Regions from separate parts of the Gordonia sp. GONU genome, predicted to be linked through region 2. Evidence: riboswitches for the same ligand, from Rfam matches in the RefSeq annotation. Region 2 holds a riboswitch; the other holds the start of a gene.
The links. Region 2 has a riboswitch for cyclic di-AMP ahead of NWF34_RS05610 (C40 family peptidase). Riboswitches for the same ligand answer to the same signal wherever they lie in the genome.

Region 1: linked by a shared signal. The riboswitch ahead of NWF34_RS16585 (transglycosylase family protein) and the one ahead of NWF34_RS05610 (C40 family peptidase) in region 2 are both predicted to bind cyclic di-AMP.

Annotation. Positions count from the first base shown of each region.
Region 1 is NZ_JANRHB010000019.1:19,634-29,752, reverse strand. It holds gene NWF34_RS16605 (hypothetical protein) at 45-275, shown strand; gene moaC (cyclic pyranopterin monophosphate synthase MoaC) at 281-823, shown strand; gene NWF34_RS16595 (molybdenum cofactor biosynthesis protein B) at 816-1,319, shown strand; gene NWF34_RS16590 (molybdenum cofactor biosynthesis protein MoaE) at 1,348-1,779, shown strand; gene NWF34_RS16585 (transglycosylase family protein) at 1,968-2,603, opposite strand; cyclic di-AMP (ydaO/yuaA leader) riboswitch at 2,609-2,809, opposite strand; gene NWF34_RS16580 (MoaD/ThiS family protein) at 3,061-3,309, opposite strand; gene moaA (GTP 3',8-cyclase MoaA) at 3,322-4,410, opposite strand; gene NWF34_RS16570 (flavin reductase family protein) at 4,424-4,969, opposite strand; gene NWF34_RS16565 (hypothetical protein) at 4,975-5,184, opposite strand; gene NWF34_RS16560 (cold-shock protein) at 5,421-5,834, shown strand; gene NWF34_RS16555 (DUF2771 family protein) at 5,856-6,389, opposite strand; gene NWF34_RS16550 (MFS transporter) at 6,386-8,212, opposite strand; gene NWF34_RS16545 (DUF3027 domain-containing protein) at 8,446-9,234, shown strand; gene NWF34_RS16540 (sacsin N-terminal ATP-binding-like domain-containing protein) at 9,252-10,119, shown strand, end outside.
Region 2 is NZ_JANRHB010000004.1:98,770-108,888, forward strand. It holds gene NWF34_RS05600 (hypothetical protein) at 1-1,048, opposite strand, end outside; gene NWF34_RS05605 (C40 family peptidase) at 1,058-2,137, opposite strand; gene NWF34_RS05610 (C40 family peptidase) at 2,275-2,955, opposite strand; cyclic di-AMP (ydaO/yuaA leader) riboswitch at 2,973-3,205, opposite strand; gene NWF34_RS05615 (hypothetical protein) at 3,313-3,543, opposite strand; gene NWF34_RS05620 (DEDD exonuclease domain-containing protein) at 3,886-5,742, shown strand; gene NWF34_RS05625 (Lrp/AsnC family transcriptional regulator) at 5,739-6,017, shown strand; gene trpD (anthranilate phosphoribosyltransferase) at 6,014-7,090, opposite strand; gene NWF34_RS05635 (hypothetical protein) at 7,102-7,599, opposite strand; gene NWF34_RS05640 (heme-copper oxidase subunit III) at 7,767-8,378, shown strand; gene NWF34_RS05645 (cytochrome c) at 8,470-9,321, shown strand; gene NWF34_RS05650 (ubiquinol-cytochrome c reductase iron-sulfur subunit) at 9,318-10,119, shown strand, end outside.

The DNA of each region.
Region 1 (10,119 bases), on a different contig from region 2:
CCGCTCCGGCCGCCATGCCCCGGACACGGCACTTCTTCATTCGAATGGCGTGGCACAATGCTCCCGTGGCAAACAACAGTGGTGAGAAGGCCGGCAAGAAGCGCTACGTCGACAACGGCTGGCCCCAGGATGACAACGGTGACGCCGCCGACCATGCGGTCTCCGAACTCGCGACGCACATCTCGGGTGCACTGTCCCCGTTCGGTGAAGTCGAGTTCCCGCTCCCGGTCGACGATCTGCCCTTCGTGCAGTCGAAGACGGTCGTCAACCGCTGATACCGATGCCGACCACCGGAGATGACGGCGGCGGGTCGGTCTTTTCGGGTGAGGGTGCCGACGCCGGTCGCCTGACGCACATCGACGACGCCGGGACGGCGCGCATGGTCGACGTGGGACACAAGGCCCCGACGAAGCGTCGTGCGATCGCCGGCGGCACCTTTCACACCACGGCCGAGGTGATCGGTCTGCTCAGTGAGTCGAAGCTGCCCAAGGGCGATGTTCTCGCGACCGCGCGCATCGCCGGGATCATGGCGGCCAAACGCACCGACGAGCTGATCCCGCTCTGCCATCAGCTGGCGTTGTCGTCGGTGGAGGTCGACTTCACCATCGGCACCGACTCCATCGACGTGACCGCGACCGTCGCCACGTCCGGCCAGACGGGCGTCGAGATGGAGGCACTGACCGCGGTGGCCGTCACCGGGTTGACGCTGCACGACATGGTCAAGTCCGTGGACAAGCGGGCGCGCATGGACGGGATCCGCCTGCTCGAGAAGACCGGCGGCAAATCCGGCGACTGGTACCGGGACGACCCGGCCGATGGCTGAGAACACGCCGCCCGACCCCGCACGACGACGCGTCGCGCAGATCGTCGTCGCGTCGACGCGCGCGAGTACCGGGATCTACCCGGACCGCACCGGTCCGATCATCGAGGGCTGGCTCGTCGAGCAGGGTTTCCGCGTCGCCGAACGCGATGTGGTGGCCGACGGGCCGCCCGTGGGCGCCGCGATCCGTGCCGCCGTGTACGCCGGCGTCGACCTCGTGATCACCACCGGCGGAACAGGTCTCTCACCCACCGACCGCACCCCCGAGGAGACGCGACCGCTGCTCGACGTCGAGATCCCCGGCCTGGCCGACGCCATCCGTGCGGCCGGACTGCCCACGGTCCCGACCGCCGTGCTCTCACGCGGCCTCGCCGGCGTCGCCGGGACGACACTGGTGGTGAACCTGCCCGGCTCGACCGGGGGCGTACGGGACGGCCTGACCGTCCTCACGGACGTCGTGCACCACGCACTCGATCAGATCCGCGGCGGGGATCACTGATCGTCCCGCGACAGGACAGGATTCGCGAATGACCGTAGTCGTACACACCGCGGTGTCGGAGGAGCCGATCGGGCTCGCCGACCACGAGGCGATGGTCGCCGACGCCGCCGACGGGAAGGCCGGCGCGATCGTCGGCTTCGTGGGCGCGGTCCGCGACCACGACGGCGGCCGGAACGTCGCCGCTCTCGACTATTCCGCCCATCCGACGGCGTCCAGGGTGCTGACCGAGGTCGTCGAGGAGGTCTCGTCGGTCGACGGTGTGCGCGCGGTCGCGGTCTCGCACCGCGTCGGAGAACTCGAGATCGGGGATGTCGCCTTCGTGGTGACCGTGGCCGCCGACCATCGCCGCGCCGCATTCGAGACGTGCGCGCGGCTCGTCGACGAGGTGAAGGCGCGTCTGCCGGTCTGGAAGCACCAGTACTACGACGACGGCACCGAGGAGTGGATCAACTCGGCCTAGCCCTTCGAGGCTCGTCGCTATCGCTCCTCGCACCTCAGGGAGCAGGAGATGGCTCGTCGCTATCGCTCTTCGCACCTCAGGGAGCGTGAAGAATTGGAAAAGGGCCCCGCACGGATCGCTCATCGTGCGGGGCCCTTTGTCTGTGGCCCTCTGCGTTGCTCCGAATCGGTGTCCGGGCTACCTGCAGATCAGGGGTTGGGCAGCAGGTGCTTGTTGTCGTTGAAGAGCTTGATCTGTTCGGGACTCAGCGAGACACCGCTGCTCTTGGCGGCGTTCCAGAGGTTCTTGACCTCGGGGCTCACGCCGGAGTCGGTGAGGACCGAGGTGACCTGGTTGGCGACGTCGTCGGTGGTCTTGGCCTCAGGGGCCTTGACGAGGCTGAAGCTGCCGTTGCCGTCCTGGAGCTGCTTGACGATCGGGGCCGGGACATCGCTCGGCGCGGTGCGCGGGGTGTGACCCGAGAGGCCGACGCCGCAGGTGGGCCATGCGCCCTTGCCCTGCGAAGCGAGCACGCGCTCGGCGACGACGATCTGCTCCTCGCGGGTGGCCTGCTCGGCGGTCGGGGCGAACTCGCCGCCGCCGTGGCCGCTCCAGGTGCTCGGCGAGAACTGCAGGCCGCCGTGGTAGCCGTTGCCGGTGTTGATGGCCCAGTTACCGCCGGACTCACACTGGGCGACCTTGTTCCATTCGGCGTCGGTCGCGGCGTTCGCGGTACCGGTGCCCATGAGGGCGGCTCCGCCACCGAGGGCGGCGCCGGTGAGGGCGACCTTGGTGATGGTCTTGGTGGTCGAGCTGGTCGTCTGCTTGCGGTGACGTCCGGTCATAGATCGATTCCTCTCTCCACGCGCCTACGAAGTCAGCTGTCGGGTTCGAGCGAGAGGTTGCTCGGCCCCAGTGCGTCCCCGTGAATGTTAATCACGGTTCTGCGCCTGGGACTTAACCCCGAGGACACCTGGTGTGGTGCCCGGTCTCAGGGGATGAGGTTGGGTCCCCCGTCCTCGCTCCTAGATTCGTTCGGTCGTTCCCACCGGCGGAGCGAGGCTCGGCGCGGCCGGCAGGACGTATGTTCTGTTTCCTTACCGTGACCTTCGAGAAGGTCGCTTCGTACAGTACGTCGTTCGATGGAGTGATTCACCTGCTAGTTCGCAACTGATTTTCGCGCCAGATCCTGGTCTCCCGACCCACTTTCGGCGTCATCCCAGTTCATCGGGCCGGATGCGCTCCCGTGGCCTGCTCGTTACCACTCCGTTATGTGACAAAGGTCACATGCCCGAAGTGGTATCAACCACCGGCAAACGGCGGGAGGACGTCCAGTGTCGAGCAGATGCCGAGCGGCTGTGAACGGTCAGTGAGCGCGATCTCGTCGCGGAGGTAGGAGCAACGCTCGAGAACCGTCGCCAATCCGGGGTTGCCGGCGGACAGTGTCGACTCGAGGTCTCCGAGGGTGGTCGCCGGGTCGATGTCGACGACCCGCGACTCGGTGCCGGCGGCGGCGCGCGCGGCGGCGAAGAAGCGGACGGTGAGGTTCATCGGAACCCGAGCCTATCCACCGATGGCGGACATGGGCCGCGACGGCTGCTGGAAGCCGGCGGCGTTCACCTCGTGCCCGGGCGCCTTCTGCCACATGTCGGTGCGCCACAGCGCCGCCACGGCCGCGTCGACCTCGTCGTCGGGCAGGGTTCGCAGGGTGGTGCGCAGATCTGTTTCCGAGGACGCGAACAGGCAGTTGCGCAGCGAGCCGTCGGCGGTCAGCCGGGTGCGGTCGCAGTCGCCGCAGAACGGGCGGGTGACCGACGCGATCACCCCGACCTTTGCCGGGCCCCGGGACGTCCGATGGCCGTCGACGAGCCACGTGGCCGCCGGCGCGCTGCCGCGCGGTGCCGGATCGGGCAGCAGGGTGAACCGTGTGCGCAGGGTCGCCAGGATCTCGTCGGCGGTCACCATCCGGGATCGCTGCCAGGCGTGATCGGCGTCGAGTGGCATCTGTTCGATGATGCGCAGCTCGTAGCCGTGCTCCAGGCAGTAGGCGAGGAGATCCGGTACGGCGTCGAGGTCGGCGCGGTCGGGGATCACGGCGTTGACCTTGACGGGGTCGAGTCCCGCGCGTCTGGCGGCCGCCAGACCCGTCAGCACGTCGTCGAGCCGGTCGCGTCGGGTGATCTCGGCGAATCGTTCCCGGTCGACGGTGTCGAGGGAGATGTTGATGCGGTTGAGGCCGGCCGCCACGAGCCCGTCGATCCGCCGGGAGAGTCCGAGACCGTTGGTGGTCATCGCGATCTCCGGGCGTTGCGGCAGTGCGGAGACGGCACCGATGATCTGCTCGAGGTCGCCCCGCAGCAGCGGCTCGCCGCCGGTGAACCGGATGCGTTCGATCCCCAGGTCGCGGACCGCGACGGTCAGCACCCGGATCAGCTCGTCAGCGCTCAGCACCGCCTCGGTCGGCATCCAGTCGAGGCCCTCGGCGGGCATGCAATAGGTACAGCGCAGGTTGCACCGGTCGGTCACCGAGACGCGAAGGTCCTTCGCCACCCGCCCGAACGTGTCACGCAGGGGGCCCTGCGTGGGAGCGTCGGCGGATGCCCCGGCCGAGTGCGGCCGTGGCATCGGAATCCCGAGGCCGACCGTGCTCATGCTGACCTGCGGATCACGTGGCGTTCGGACCCTTGCGGGCTTCGAGAGCGCGGAAGGTGCTGGCGTGGAACACGAGTGGCTCGACACCGGGATCGGCACGCAGGGTGTTGATCTCCAGCAGCACCACGGTGTGGTCGCCCGCCTGGATCTCGTTGTGGATGCTGCACGACAGGTGGGCGGCCGCATCGGGGACGAACACCGCCCCGGCGTCGGTGCTCAGCGGCGTGATGCCGTCGAACCGGCGCTCCGCCGGACCGGCGAGCTGCTTGCAGACGTCGGTCTGGTCGCCGGCGAAGACACTGACCCCGATGGCCGGCGCGGTACGGATCTGCGGCCACGTCGTCGACGTGTTCTGGACGCACACCGACACCAGCGGCGGGTCGAGGGAGACGGTCGTGAAGGAACTCGCCGCCATTCCGATCAGCGTGGTCGAATCTCCCTCACCCCGTAGGCAACACACCGCCACGACGCCGCTCGGGAAGCAGCTGAACGCCTCCCGGAGGGCCTTGGCGTCGGAGACGGGGGCAAGGTCTGGAGTGGTGTCGATGGTCGCTGTCACGGTCCTCACCTGGCTCGGCGTCCGGCACGGAGTGCGTACACCAGGCCGAGGAGAAAACCCAGAGGTGCGCACATGGTCAGCAGGTAGACGAAGGTCGGGGCGGTGTCGCCGTCGGTGAGGAGCGGGGTCACGAACAGCGCCACGAGAGCGATGAGTCCGATCGCGAAGATCACCATGGCCACCTGCAGCAACCGTGGGGACGTCGTCTTCTGCATGCCATCCACGGTAGTGCACTCGTCGGCAGACGACGCCGAGTGATGGGTGGAACGGGGTGCGCGGAGGTAATGGTGTGACCGGCGGTGGGGTGTTGGCTACCATGGGGCAGCAGGCGCCTTGCATCCGTCTGGGCCCTTACGGACTTCCCGGGGGCTGTAGAGATGGGTCACGGCGTCTTTTGTTGTGACAGGCAGATCTTTGACGAGATCACGACGTACAGATGAGGGTGAGCACAGTGCCGACCGGCAAGGTGAAGTGGTACGACGCGGACAAGGGCTTCGGCTTCCTCGCGCAGGAGGACGGCGAGGACGTCTATGTCCGTGCGTCTGCCCTGCCCGACGGGGTGGAGGCCCTCAAACCCGGGCAGCGCGTGGAGTTCGGCATGGCCGCCGGTCGCCGCGGGCCGCAGGCGCTGAGCGTCAAGGTCCTCGAACCCGCGCCGAGCGTGTCCAAGAACGTGCGCGAGGCCGCTCGTAAGGACGTCAAGCGGCACACCCCCGACGAACTTCACGGCATGGTCGCAGATCTGATCACCCTGCTCGAGGGCAAGGTGCAGCCGGACCTGCGCAAGGGGCGCTACCCCGATCGCAAGACCGCGCAGCGGATCTCCGAGGTCGTGCGCGCGGTGGCCCGCGAACTCGAGCACTGAGTTCGACGAGCCGCCCGTTCCTCAGCCGAGGTACTTCTGGAACTCCTGCGGTGCGGTCTCTGCTGCCAGCACGCCGCGCGGGATGATCTCGTCGTTCCGCGTCAGCCTGGCCGACGCCGGGTAGACGGTGATCCCCAGCAGGACGTATTCCGGTGCTGTCTTCAACGTGACCGTGTAGGTCTCGCCCGACGCCTGGGGTTGCTCGTCCTCGACGAGTCCCCTCGGCGTCCAGTAGACGGCGGCCAGGTTCCACGGACCCTGCGAGATGTCACCGGAGACCGACAGCATCACCGTGTCGCCGACCGCCACCGGAACCCGGGGCGCCTCGCGCTGCGACGTGCCGAGCGGCGGGTCGCATTCGTCGAGCATCAGGTCGCACCAGCGCACCGGTTCGACGGTGTAGAGGTTCTTCCCGACGGCGATGTGCAGGTAGGGCTTGTCGTCGTGCGTGGAGTTGCGAGTCAACAGGAACACCGAGGTGCCGACCACCGCGACGAACGCGACCACCACGATCGCGATGATCGCGAGTGCCTTCTTCTCTCCACTGCTGATCACTGTCTGCGATGTCCTGTCTGGTCGGGGGCCTGGCGGTCACCGTGGGGCCGGTCACCGGAGTTCGGGAAGGGTGCCGTCGACGGCATCCGCGTGGTGGACGGCCGCTGGGTGTGCGGCCGGGTCGGCGCCGATCCCGGGCTGGTCCGGCGGGACTGCGCGGCGTCGTCCGCGCCGGCCGCCCGGAACGCGACGGTCGGTGCGGCATGGTCGGGGCGTCGACCACCCAGACCGGGCACCAGCGACGAACCGCAGGTCGTCAGCACCGTCTGGAGCAGCCCGAGGCCCAGTAGCACCGAGACGACGGTGAACCCGATCCACAGGGTCGGGGGCAGCAGCACACCCAGCGACGCGCCGAACACCCACGACAGCTGCAGAACCGTCTCCGAGCGGCCGAACGCCGATGCGCGCGACTCGTCGGGCAGGTCGTCCTGGATCGATGAGTCGAGGCACACCTTGCCGATTGCACTGGTGCCCGAGGCGACGAGCGCGGCGACAGCGGCCGCGGCGATGTTGCCGAAGACGGCCGCGAGGACCGCGACGACGAAGCAGGCGGCGGTCGACCACACGATGATGTTCGGCGGATTCTTCAGTTCCAGCCTGGTGCCGACGCCGTTGCCGATCATGTTGCCCACGCCCGCCGCGGCACCGACCGCGCCGAGCAGCAGCAACTGCGTCCAGTCCGACGCATCGCCCTGCTGGGACTTGGCGTAGAACGCCACGAACAGCGTCAGGAAGCCGGTGAGGATCCGGATGGTGCCGTTGCCCCAGAGGCCGGCCACGACGGTGCGGCCCAGCGGCTGACGCATCTTGGCGGCCAGCATCTTCGCACCCTCGCGAGCGCTGGTCGGCTCGTGTTCGGGGGTGCTCGAACGGGCCGGTTCACCGTGGTAGGTCAGGGTCGTGGGGATCTCGCCCTCGGTCGACTCGACCCACGACGGGATGCGCATGCACTGGTACGCCCCGGCCGCGGCGACGATCGCCAGCCACACCATGGCTCCCGGCAGATGCAGCGGCAGCAATTTGCCGAGCAGCATCTCGACGAGCGCGGCGAACGCACCGCCGACGATGGTGCCGCCGATCAGTCCGAACGTGGTCAGGCGGGAGTTGACGCGCGGCAGGTCGATGGTCGGTGGCACCACGCGCGGGGTGACCGCCGATTTGAGCACGCCGAAGGATTTCGACAGGACCAGCAACCCCAGAGCGCAGGGATAGAGCACCCACGGGTCGTATTCGAGTTGCTGGGTGGCGTCGTTCCACTGGACGTTGGTCATGATCAGCAGGGCCAGCACGACGCGCAGGCCGAAGGTCGTGGCCATCGCGATGCGACGTCCGCGCTGGAGCCGGTCGAGCAGCGGACCGATCAGGGGAGCGATGAGCGCGAACGGGGCGATCGTCAGCGCCAGATACAGCGCGACGTTGGTCTTGGATTCACCCGATGCGGCGGCGAAGAACAGGGTGTTGGCCAGCGCGACGGCCATCGCGGCGTCGGCGGCGAAGTTCGCGATCACCGGGAGGGTGAGCGCGGTGAGGCCGGACTGGTCGGCACCGTCGGCGGTCGCGGCCTGATGGATCTTGCCGATGCCCTTGCTCGTCAGCTCGCGGCTGCGCATCGCGGCGACGCGCATCACGGTGAGCTTCTCGGGCGTTCGGGGCCCGTGCTCGGTGGGCATCGCGCGGGTCGCCGTCTCGTCGTGGAACGGCTGACCTCGATCGTCGAGCGGCGGTAGATGCGGATTGTGTGTGGGCGGGGGCAGGTAAGCGTTGCGGCCGGGGCCCGGGCCGGGCGGCGGTCCCCAGCCGGGTGCCGGCCGGCCTGCCCTCATCTGGCGGGTCTCGTCGGCCGGGTAGTTCGCCGACCCGGGGTGCTGCGCGGCACGTCGGCCGCGATCATCGGTCGGCGGTTGAGGCTGGCTCGCCGGACCCCTGGGGGCCCCGCGCCCATCGTCGTGTCGGGAACTCCGTGGGATCACGCACACGATTGTTCCTCATATCGTGCCGGTGCCGCTTGAAGCGGGTCGTTGTGTGGCACACGTCGGCGATATTGCACACTGGAACCGTGACTGACGTAAGTGAGGGCGGACGACTGCTGGCTGCCGTCGACATCGCACGAGCCGCGCTGGTCGACGACGGACAGCAGCCCGGGGCACATCGGCGCAGCGTGGCCGAGGGCGAGTGGGCTGCCGCACACTATTTCGACGCCGAGCTCGCTGGCTATCGCGGGTGGCAGTGGTGTGTCGTGCTGGCCGGATCGCCGGGCAGCGACGAGATCACCCTCAGTGAGGTCGTGCTGCTGCCGGGCGACGGTTCGCTCCTTGCGCCCCCGTGGGTGCCGTGGGCCGAGCGCGTCTCGTCCGGCGATCTCGCGCCCGGCGATCTGCTGGCCGCCGAGCCCGACGACCCGCGTCTGGTGCCCAATCAGATCGACACCGGCGACGAGTTCCGCTTTGACTCCGAGTCCGAGGACCCTGACGACATCGGCCAGGTGGCCGGCGAGATCGGCCTCGGCCGCCGCCGGCTGCTGAGCTACGACGGCCGCGCCGACGCCGCGCAGCGCTGGTACGACGGCGACTTCGGTCCGTCGTCGGAGATGGCGCAGGCGGCCCCGTTCTCGTGCTGCACCTGTGGTTTCTACGTGCCGCTCGCGGGCGCGTTGCGCGCCGGGTTCGGTGCCTGCACCAACGAGTACGCGGCCGATGGTCGGGTGGTCTCCGCCGAGTACGGCTGCGGCGCACACTCCGACGTCCAGGCTCCGAAGGGTGACGGTTCACCCGCGTACGACGCCTACGACGACGGTGCCCTCGAGATCATCTCGATCACCCGGGACGCCGAACCGGCGAACTCCTGAGCGACACGCCCTCACCCATGAGCGCCGATCCGTTCGGCACCGCCGCGCTGCGGTCGTCGACGCTCGACGGGTGGGTGGCCTCGCCGACACGCCTCGCCGAGGATGCCGCCGCCGAGGCTGATCTGGTGACGGTCGGATACCGCGACCGTCTGCTCACCGAACTGGCGGCCAACGCCGCCGACGCCGCGGCTGCGGCGGGGGTCGTCGGCGAGCTCTCGATCTGGGTGGATGGTGACGAGCTGCATGTCGCGAACACCGGTGAGCCGCTGACTGTCGAAGGCGTCCGGTCGCTCGCCGCGCTGCGGGTGTCGGCGAAGACACCCACCGGCGGTCAGATCGGACGGTTCGGCGTCGGATTCACCGCCACCGCAACGGTCGCGGACCGTGTCGAGGTCCGCTCGCGCACCGGATCGATCGTCTTCGACCGTGCCGAAACCGTGGAAGCCGTTCGGGAAGCCGGACTTTCGGTTGACACCGTTCCGGTCCTGCGGCTCGTGTGGCCGTCGAAGGTCGAACCCGCTGAGGGTTTCGACACCGAGGTGGTCCTGAGCCTGCGTGAGCCCTCCGGTCCGCTGATCGAGGCGATGCTGGCCCAGGCTCCCGATCTCGTGGTCGAACTTGCTGCACTGCAACGGATCACCGTCGGCGGTGTGGAGATCGAGGCCGAGCGGTCCGCCGGGCCAGGGGTCGCCGACGACGAGGCCTCGTCGGCGATCGTCACGGTGTCCGTAAGCGGCGCCGGGTCGTCGTCGACGCAGCGCTGGCTGGAGGTCACGCGTGGCGGTACACGCTGGCTCGTCGATGCCGACGGCGGTCGCACACCCGATCACGATGTCCTGCGCGCACCCACGCCCACCGACATCGAACTGAGCCTGCCGTGTCGGT
Region 2 (10,119 bases):
TCCAGAGAGGGGCGTCGAGGGCGGTCTGGGCCCGGGCCGCGACGTGGGTGAGTTCGTGGCGCAGCACGACGGCGAGCGTCGGCGCGGCCAGGTCGTCGGCGGCTGGGGTGAAGACGATGCGCTGGCCGGTGGCGGTGCGCCGGGGGAAGTCCACTCGGCTGTACACGGTCGCGGCGGCCGCGGTGCCGGTCACCCCGCGTCCCGGCGCGACGAGCTCGTCGAACTCCTTCGGTGTCGAGGTCGCGACGAGCACTGCGCGTCGATCCCAGGAGTCGCCCCAGAAGGCGGTCACCGCGTCGACGGCATCGGGCAGCAGCCGGCGCAGGTTCGCCAGCGCCGGGTTGGTGCGCAGGTACCAGGCGATCACCGACGTCCCGCCCGCGGTCTCCACATCGGAGACCGAGAGTCCGGGGAGCTCCCACATCTGGGTCGGGGACGGTTCGCCGCCGAGCGCCTCGGCGTCGCCGACGAGCTTCCACTCGTCGCCGTACCTGGCGACCACGAACTGGTTGGTCACCACCACCTCGGGTTCGTCGACCCCGGGCGCACGCTCGCCTCCGAGGGCATATCGCAGCTCCACCGGCGCGACCCAGGAGTCGGAACTCCCCTTCACGTCGAGAAGCCCCTGGACATCGGCGGGCACCAGTGTCTCGGCTTCCTCGGTGGGTGCGAGCTGATAGCGAAAACGGGCGAACTGCAAGCGGCCGTCGGACTCGCCGCCGGAGAACGGCCGGGGACGGAAGTTCTCCGCGGCGGTCACCCATCGATTCGTGAAGGCCGGGGTCGCCGTGTCGTCCACGAGGCGGCCGATCGCCCGCAGGTCCCCCGCGGACACGGACGTGGTGAGGTCGTCGAGCAGGCGCGTCACACCCTCGGCACGCTGCTGCTCATACACATTCGCCGGGGTCGTCGACGTCGTGGTGGACCCGGTGGAGACCGATGCGACGTTCGAGGACGGACCCGGACCCCCACATCCGGTGGTCACACCGATCAGCAGCACCACCGCGGAGGTGAGCGTCGGGCGCCAACGCCCGCGGAGTGAGACCACCAGAGGAGTCTAGAACCGACGGCCGGAGTTGAAGGGGCCGGCCTCGTCGAGCGGGACGACCTTGACCGGGACACCGAAGGTCGAGGCGTGGATGACGTAACCGTCGCCGACGTACATCCCCACGTGGTGGGCGTCCGGGTAGTAGATGACCAGGTCGCCGGGCTTGAGGTCCTCGCGGGACACCGGCTGTCCGCCGGCCATCTGCGCCTCACTCGACCGCGGGAGGGTCTTGCCGGCCTGCTTGTAGGCCCACACCATCAGACCAGAGCAGTCGAAGGAACTCGGACCGGTGGCACCCCACACATAGGGATCACCGATTCGCGTCAACGCCGCCTGGACGGCGACGAGTGCGGCGGCGGTGCCCCTCGGGACGATCCGCGGGTCGAAGTCGAAGCTCGGGCCGCGCAGGGCGGCGAGCTGCTTGCCGGTCATCGACTGGTAGATCGCGCGGATCTGGATCGCCTGCATCTGCAGGTCGGCCTGCTTGGTCTGGAGGTCTCCGCGGACGCGTTCGGCGCGCGAGACCGCCTCCGACGCGGCGAGCGCGGTCTGGTCGGCGTCCTTCTTGGCGGCCGCGGTCTGGGCGCGGACCTTCTTGATGGCGGTCAGGTCCGATGCGGCCTGCCGCGAGATCATGTCGAGTCCCGACATCTGGTCGAGCAGGGCCTGCGGCGAGTCGCTGACCATCACCGCATAGAGTCCGCTGACGCGGGCTCCCTGGTAGCTGGCCCGCACGATGGCGTCGACCCTCGCCTGGTAAGCGGCGAGCTGCTCACGGCTGATGTCGAGCTTGCGCTGGGCGTCGGCGGCGGCCTTCTTGGCCTGCACGACGATCGAGCGCTGCTTGTCGTACTCGATCTTGGCGTTGTGCATCGCCTCGGTGGTCTTCTCGGCCTCGGTGCCGAGCTGCTTGTACCGATCGAGAAGCTGATCGGCAGATCGCGCGGGCACGGCCCGCGCCTGCCCGGTTCCGCCGGTCGTCAGTGGGACGACGGTCACAATGGCCGCCAGCAGACACATGACGAGCACCATCGGGCCCGATCGTGCACGGATACGAGTCGCGTTCACTCGCCCCTCCCCGGAAAGCACGGTGCCAGTCACTTCCTTACCGCTTCGTTATCGTCCGCGGACCACCGTAAGTTCCCCCGATGACCCCAAGGACCGGATCGGGCGGATCGCACCAAACCGCGACCCGCCCTTTCCCTGATGCTCTTGTTCAGTTGATGTCAGTAGCGGCGGATGCCGGTGAGCTGCCACTCCTTGACCGCGTCACGCTTGACGGGGGTGCCGTAGGTCGAGGAATGGACGAACTGTCCGTTTCCGGCGTAGATGCCGGCATGGCCGCCACCGTTGAAGATCATCACGTCGCCGGGCTTGGCCTCGCTGTACGAGACCGGGCGACCGCCACCGAGCTGGCCGTAGCTGTCACGCGGGATGGTCTTGCCGGCCTGCTTGTAGGACCAGTAGACGAGACCCGAGCAGTCGAAGGCGTTCGGGCCGGCCGAGCCGTAGGAGTAGGGCGAGCCGATCTTGCTCTCCGCGGCCTTGACGGCCTTCTCGCCTGCGGTCAGTTGGGGCTGCCCGAGCGGGGCGCCACCGTGCGGACGGAACTGGTCCGGGATCTGGTTCTGGCCGATGCCCGGGATGGTGAACTGGCCGACGTTCGGGATCTCGACCGTTGCGGCCGGCGACTTCGCGACGGGCTTGGGCGCGGGCGCAGCCTCGGGAGCCTTCTGCTCGCCGGGCAGAGCCGGGATCTCGAAGGTTCCGAGCGGGGTGTGGACCGGGGCCGCAAGAGCAGGGCCGGCCGCAGCAGCGAGCGAACCGAGCGTGATCGATCCAGCGATCACCGCCTTCTTGGCTACCTTGCTCCCACGATTGGGCTGTTCCAAACGATGTTTGGCCACGAAGCGAGTTCTCCTTCAGTTTCTCCCTGTACCGCCGACCGAGTTAGCTGTCGGGTTCGGGCCGGAAGAGTGGCCCTACGCGTTTTCGGCACAGCCGTATCCCGAGAGGACACGCTTGCGCGTTGACGCGATTCACCCCGATTCGGGACAGTCTCACCGGGTCGTGTCAGGACTGACATCGACTGGCCGCGCTGCCCGAAGTGTGTGGTTCCCCGGTTCGCCCGCAAGGGCGATTGAGCGGTGACTTGTGCGGACCACTTCTGTTGAAGCGGGACGCTCCGCAAAGGTCTCAGAAAGGTTACGAAATCGACGGCCCTGTGTCCACTACGCAACGGACACGCAGATCGCACCCGACTTTCAGCCCGCGCGGAGATCAGTCCCGGCGACGACCTGAAATGCCCTATGAAGTGCAGTTTTCGAGTTTCTTGCAGATCGTGCAGCATTGCTGGTGACCATTGCAGCAGACTGGAACACATCGATCGCGAGGTCCAGTTCAGCATCGTCGTCGAGGGCCTGCGCCGTTACCGTAACTCCACCTTCAGCGGGCCCATCGTCCCAGTTCGGGCCGCCGAAAAGCACTGTCATCATGCACCCGTCACAGGCGACGGGGCGGGCCGGGCAGGTCGCGCAGTCAACGTGCATGGTGTGATCTCCATCTCATCTTGGCGCCGGAGGCGTTTGACCTCCGAATCGGGCGGTTCGTGGGGGTGTGGTTCGCCGCCGCCGGCGACGATCTCTCACTTCGAGGTGGAGACTAGGGGGCACCACCGACAAACTCGTTCGCACAGTGTTCGACACATGCGTCACAGAGGTAACAGGCGACATCGACGAACGCCCCTCTCGCCGATCTCCGCCGAGAACAGAACGATCGATCGGGGTGTCACATCCGGCCTGTCGGTGCGTCGAACTAATGTTCGGCCCGTGACGCGCATGGATGGTGGCGGTGCAGCCGCGGGACAGACGACCTCGGGCCAACTGACCTTCGCCGACCTCGAAGCCGCCGATCAGGCCACCGGTGGCGACGCGACATCGAACGAGTTCAGCGACCGGGCACTCTTCGACACCACCCTCGTCGTCGTCGACCTCGAGACCACCGGGTCCGATCCCGCGGGCGACCGCATCACCGAGATCGGCGCCGTGAAGATCCGGGGAGGCGAGGTGATCGGCGAGTTCGCCACCCTCGTCGATCCCGGCCGCCCCATCCCGCCCCAGATCGTCACCCTCACCGGGATCACGACCGCGATGGTCACCGACGCACCCCGTATCGAGTCGGTACTACCGGCGTTCCTCGAGTTCGCCCGCGGGGCGATCCTGGTCGCGCACAACGCTCGCTTCGACATGGGGTTCCTCCGGCAGAACGCACTCCGGCTCCACCTCGACTGGCCGTTCAGCCTGAGTCTGTGCACGGTGACAATGGCCCGGCGCATCCTGTCGCGCGACGAGGCGCCGACGGTCAAGCTGAGCGCCCTCGCCGATCTGTTCGACGTCTCGGTCCGTCCCACCCACCGGGCACTGGACGACGCCCGCGCCACCGTCGAGGTCTTCCACCGTCTGCTCGAGCGCGTCGGGAACCAGGGCATCGCGACGGTCGGGGACCTCACCTCTTACCTGCCGCGCACCGATCCCCGTCTGCGCGGCAAACGTCACCTCGCCGACCGGGTACCGGCCCGACCCGGCGTCTACCTGTTCCGCGGGCCCTCGAACGAGGTCCTCTATGTCGGCACCGCGGTGGATCTACGACGCCGGGTCCGTTCCTATTTCTCCGGCAGCGATCCCCGGCGACGCATCACCGAGATGGTCCTGCTCGCCGAGCGTGTCGACGCCGTCGAGTGTTCCCACGCCCTGGAGGCGGCCGTCCGCGAGTTGCGACTGCTGGCGGCGCACGCACCTGCCTACAACGGACGTTCGACACAGCCCCACAAGGGGTGGTGGGTGACCCTGACCGAGGAACGTTTCCCGCGTCTCAAGGTCAGCCGCACCCCCACCGACGAATCCATCGGTCCGGTGGGCAACCGCAACAACGCGTCGACGGTTGCCGACGTGATCGCCGCAGCCGCCGGACTCCGCACGTGCACCAAACGCCTCGGGGTCACCGGCTACCACTGGTGCCCGACTCCCGACGGCGTCCGGCAGCCCGGCGGATGTCATGCCGCCGCCGCAGCGCCCCAGACGGTCCCGGACTATCTGCCGCGCGTGACCGCGGCCCGCCGCCTGATGCGTGGGGAGGCCGACGACCTCCTCGACGACCTCACCGCGCGCCTCGCGGATCTCTCCGAGGCGCAGATGTTCGAGACCGCCGCCCGCCACCGAGACCGGCTCGCCCTCACCATCGACGCCCTGGCGCGTTGTCAGCGGCTGGCCGCACTGTGTGCGATCGCCGAGATCGTCGTCGCCCGTCCCGACGACGACCGCGGCTGGCATTTCGCCGTCGTCCGCCACGGACGCCTCGCGGCGGCGGGACGTGCCCGTCGGGGCGTCTCCCCCATGCCGGTGGTCGACGCGCTCGTCGCCGCCGCCGAGACGGTCATCGCCGGACCAGGTCCGCTACGCGGGGCACCCGCGGAAGAAGTCGCGCTGATCTACCGGTGGATGACCGAGCCGGGTGCCCGGATCGTGTCCACGACCGATCCGGTGGCACTGCCGGCCGGATGCGCCGAGCGCCGGCGCGGCTGGTCGCAGTCGGCGCGAGAGGCACGCTCGGATGCCCACTCGGTGACGCACCGGACACCACGGCCCGCACAGCGCTCGCCGGTCCACCGGCTCGTGGCCACTAGGCTTGCGCCATGATCACTGCCATCGTCCTCATCCAGGCCGACGTCCACCAGATCCCGGAGACCGCTCAGGCCGTGGCCGACATCGCCGGCGTCGAAGAGGTGTACTCCTGCGCGGGTGACGTCGACCTCATCGCGAAGATCCGCGTCCGCGACCACGAGCAGATCGCGACAGTGGTGACCGGAGAGATCAACCGGCTGCCCGGGGTGCTCAAGAGCGCCACCCACATCGCGTTCCGCAGCTACTCGAGCTCGGACGTCGAGGGTGGCTTCTCCATCGGCGAGAACTAGTTTCGCGCGGCCGACCCCAACTGGGTGCTGAGTGAGGCCCAGCGGTCGAGCAGGGACGCCGCCGCCCCGGAGTCGATGGCGTCGGCCGCACGGTCCTTCGCGGCACCGAGCGCCTCGGTGAGTTCGGCGGAGGTCATCGGCGCCTGCTGTTCGAATGCCACGATCGCGCCGGCCGAGTTCAGCAGCACCGCGTCACGTACGGGACCGGTTGTGCCCGCGAACAATTCCCGCGCGATCGCGGCGTTTGCGACCGCATCGCCGCCCTGCAGCGCGGACAGCTCGACGCGCGCGATGCCGAGATCGGCCGGGTCGACGCCGAGCTGGGTGACGCTGCCGCCGACGACCTGCCACACCGTCGAGGTGGTGGTCGTGGTGAGTTCGTCGAGGCCGTCGTCGCCGCGCACCACCAGTGCCGATCCACCGCGGTCGGCAAAAGCGCCGGCGAGAACCGGTGCAAGGTCGGCGAAGGCGCACCCGATGAGGCCCGCGGTGGGACGTGCCGGGTTCGTCAGCGGCCCGAGCACGTTGAACACGGTCGGGATGCCGATCTCCTTGCGCGGCGGACCGGTGAAACGGAAGGCCGGGTGGAACACCGGCGCGAAGCAGAACCCGATACCGAGTTCGTCCACACAGCGCGCGACCGCGTCGGCGGACAGGGTGATGTCCACGCCGAGCGCCTCCAGCACGTCGGCACCGCCGCTCTTCGACGACGCCGCCCGGTTCCCGTGCTTCACGACCGCCACCCCGGCGGCCGCGATGACGATCGACGTCATCGTGGAGATGTTCACGGTGTGCGACCGGTCGCCGCCCGTACCGACCACGTCGACCGCCGGACGACTCACCTCGACGAGCGTCGCATGGTCGAGCATCGCCTGCGCCAGGCCGATGAGCTCGCCGGGAGCCGCGCCCTTCATCTTCACGCCGACACCGAAGGCGGCGATCTGTGCGCCGCTGGCACTGTCGGTCATGATCTCGTTCATCGCCCAGGCGGCCTCTTCGGCGGTGAGGTCGATGCGATCGGTGATCTTGCCGAGGATCTGCGGCCAGCTGAAGGCAGACTTTGCGGTACTCACAGGCAGAGAGCCTAGTGCCCCGCCCCGCCGGCCGGACGCTGCAGTACAGACCACCGTCGTGCGATTCCGCCGTGACGGGAACCCAGACTGGCCATGCGGGACCGTTCCTGGGACAGATGCATGGCGTCGAGCAACTGGACACGTGCGAGGACGAGCACCTCGAGCCGGTCGTCGCCGGCCTCGGGCCGCGGCCCCCAGCGGTCGTCGCCGACCACCTCATATCCGTCGAGTGCCGCCACCGCCGCGGCATCGCTCACGCGATCTGCCGGCAACTCGAGATCGTGACGGAGGATCACCTCCTCCTCCCCGCGCCAGGACGACTCGTCGAGGGCGACCGAACTCGCGATCGCATCGTCGTCCGAACCGGCGACGACAACCACCTCGTCCAGTAGACCGAGGGGAGCGGTGCCGCCACCGCTCCGGAGCCGGGATCGCAGGCGCGCCAGGCGACCCCGGGCGACGACCCGCCCGTTGAGGTCGCGGGGACCGGAGGAATCCGAACTCGACATGAACTCACCGTAGCTACCGTGCCAACGCCCCAGACAAGCCGCCGGACACGCCGCCGAACACGCCGGAGACGCGATCCCCGGCCCCCCGACCTGCAGCGGGACAAAAACCTGCCCCCAATATCCGACCCGGGTGGCCACCGCTTACTACGAACCGTCATACTTCACTTGTGACAAGCGCTGTAGGTACCTCAGGAACAGCCATCACCTCGCGCGTGCACTCGCTGAACCGGCCCAACATGGTCAGCGTCGGCACGATTGTGTGGCTGTCCAGTGAGCTCATGTTCTTCGCTGGCCTCTTCGCGATGTACTTCGTCGCCCGAGCCAACTCCGCCATCGGCTGGCCACCAGAGCCGACCGAGCTGAATCTCGCCCTCGCCATACCGGTGACGACGGTGCTGATTCTCTCGTCGGTCACGTGCCAGATGGGTGTGTTCGCCGCCGAACGAGGTGACGTCTTCGGCCTCCGCCGCTGGTACGTACTCACCTTGGCCATGGGCACGTTCTTCGTGTGCGGCCAGGCGTACGAGTACTACCACCTGGTGCACGAGGGCACGACGCTGTCGTCGAGTGCATACGGTTCCGTCTTCTACATGACGACCGGCTTCCACGGCATGCACGTCATCGGCGGACTGATCGCGTTCGTCTACCTCCTCATCCGCACCAAGCTCTCGAAGTTCACCCCGGCGCAGGCAACCGCCGCAATCGTTGTCTCCTACTACTGGCACTTCGTCGACATCGTCTGGATCGGACTGTTCGTCACGATCTACTTCATCCGATGACCCCGGCGACACCGCGCCACGCGCGATCCGCCAACCCAGAGCGCAGCTCGCTCTAGAACACCAGTCCGTCCCGCTTAGTAGAGAGTCACAGATGAGTTCATCTCCACCGCGACCGTCGGATAGCGGCACCGACGCCCGCCGCGCCAAGGCACGGCGCAAGCTCCGTCGACGCGCCAGCGGCACCATCGTGCTCCTGGCCGGTCTGGTCATGGCCGGTGTGCTGGCTTCGGTTCTGACCCCCGACCCCCAGGTCGCGGTGGCCGACGAGAGCAACGCCGCGATGATCAACGACGGCCGCAAGCTCTACGAGACCTCGTGCATCACCTGCCACGGCGCGAACCTGCAGGGTGTGCCCGAGCGTGGTCCCGCCCTGCTCGGCGTCGGCGATGCCGCCGTGTACTTCCAGGTGTCGACCGGCCGCATGCCGGCCGCACGTGGTGAGGCACAGGCACAGCGCAAGCCCGCGAAGTTCACCACCGAGCAGATCGACCAGCTCGGCGCCTTCATCCAGTCCGAGGGCGGCGGACCGCAGGTCCCCCGCGACGCCAACGGCGAGGTCGCCCAGGGTTCGCTCCGTGGCGACAGCATCGGACGCGGCAGCGAGCTGTTCCGCCTCAACTGCGCCTCGTGCCACAACTTCACCGGTCGTGGCGGCGCCCTGTCGTCGGGTAAGTACGCCCCGAACCTCGACGGCGTCAGTGAGGCACAGATCTACACCGCGATGCTGACCGGTCCCCAGAACATGCCCAAGTTCTCGAACCGTCAGCTGGATCCGGAAGAAAAGAAAGACATCATCGCCTACGTCAAGTATGCGACCGAGGCCAAGCCCAGCGGCGGACTCGGACTGGGCGGCTTCGGGCCGGTCAGTGAGGGCATGGTGATGTGGTTTGTCGGCGTCATCGCCATCGTCGCAGGCGCCATGTGGATGGGATCTCGAGCATGAGCGGCAGTGACAAGGACGTCCCGTCGCGGGACGAACTGGAGCAGATGAGCACGGATGAGCTCGTCAAACTCGGCACCAATCTCGACGGTGTCGAGATCATCCACCGGGCCGAGCGGTACACCGAGGCGGGAACCAGGGTCGAGAAGCGCGCCGAGCGCCAGGTCGCGGTCTGGTTCACGATCGCAGGTATCTCCGCACTCGCCTGCCTGGGCATCTTCCTGTTCAACCATTGGGAATTCGCCCTCCCCGACGATCCGAACTACTGGTGGTACACCTTCAACACGCCGCTCCTCGGTGCGACGTTCGGACTCTCGGTGCTGTCCATCGGCATCGCGATGATCCTGATCACCAAGAAGTTCATCCCGTCGGAGATCTCCGTGCAGGATCGCCACGACGGCGGTTCGGCCGAGGTCGACAAGAAGACGATCGTCGGACTCCTCCAGGACACCGGCACCACCTCGACCCTGGGTCGTCGCAAGATGATCATCGGTTCGGCCGGGTTCGGTCTGGGCGCCTTCGCGCTGACCGGCCTCGTGGCCTTCCTCGGTGGCTTCATCAAGAACCCGTGGGCCGAGCGCGAGAACGCCCCGCTGTGGCACTCGGGCTGGTCGCCGATCTACAACTCCAAGGAAGACCCCAACGAGACCGTCTACCTGCGTCGCGACACGGGCAACCCGTACCAGGTCGCCCTGGTCCGTCCGGAGGATCTCGACGCCGGCGGCATGGAGACCGTCTTCCCGTGGCGTCGTTCCAACGGGTTCGGCGAGACCGAGCACTCCCGTCACGCGCTGATGGAGA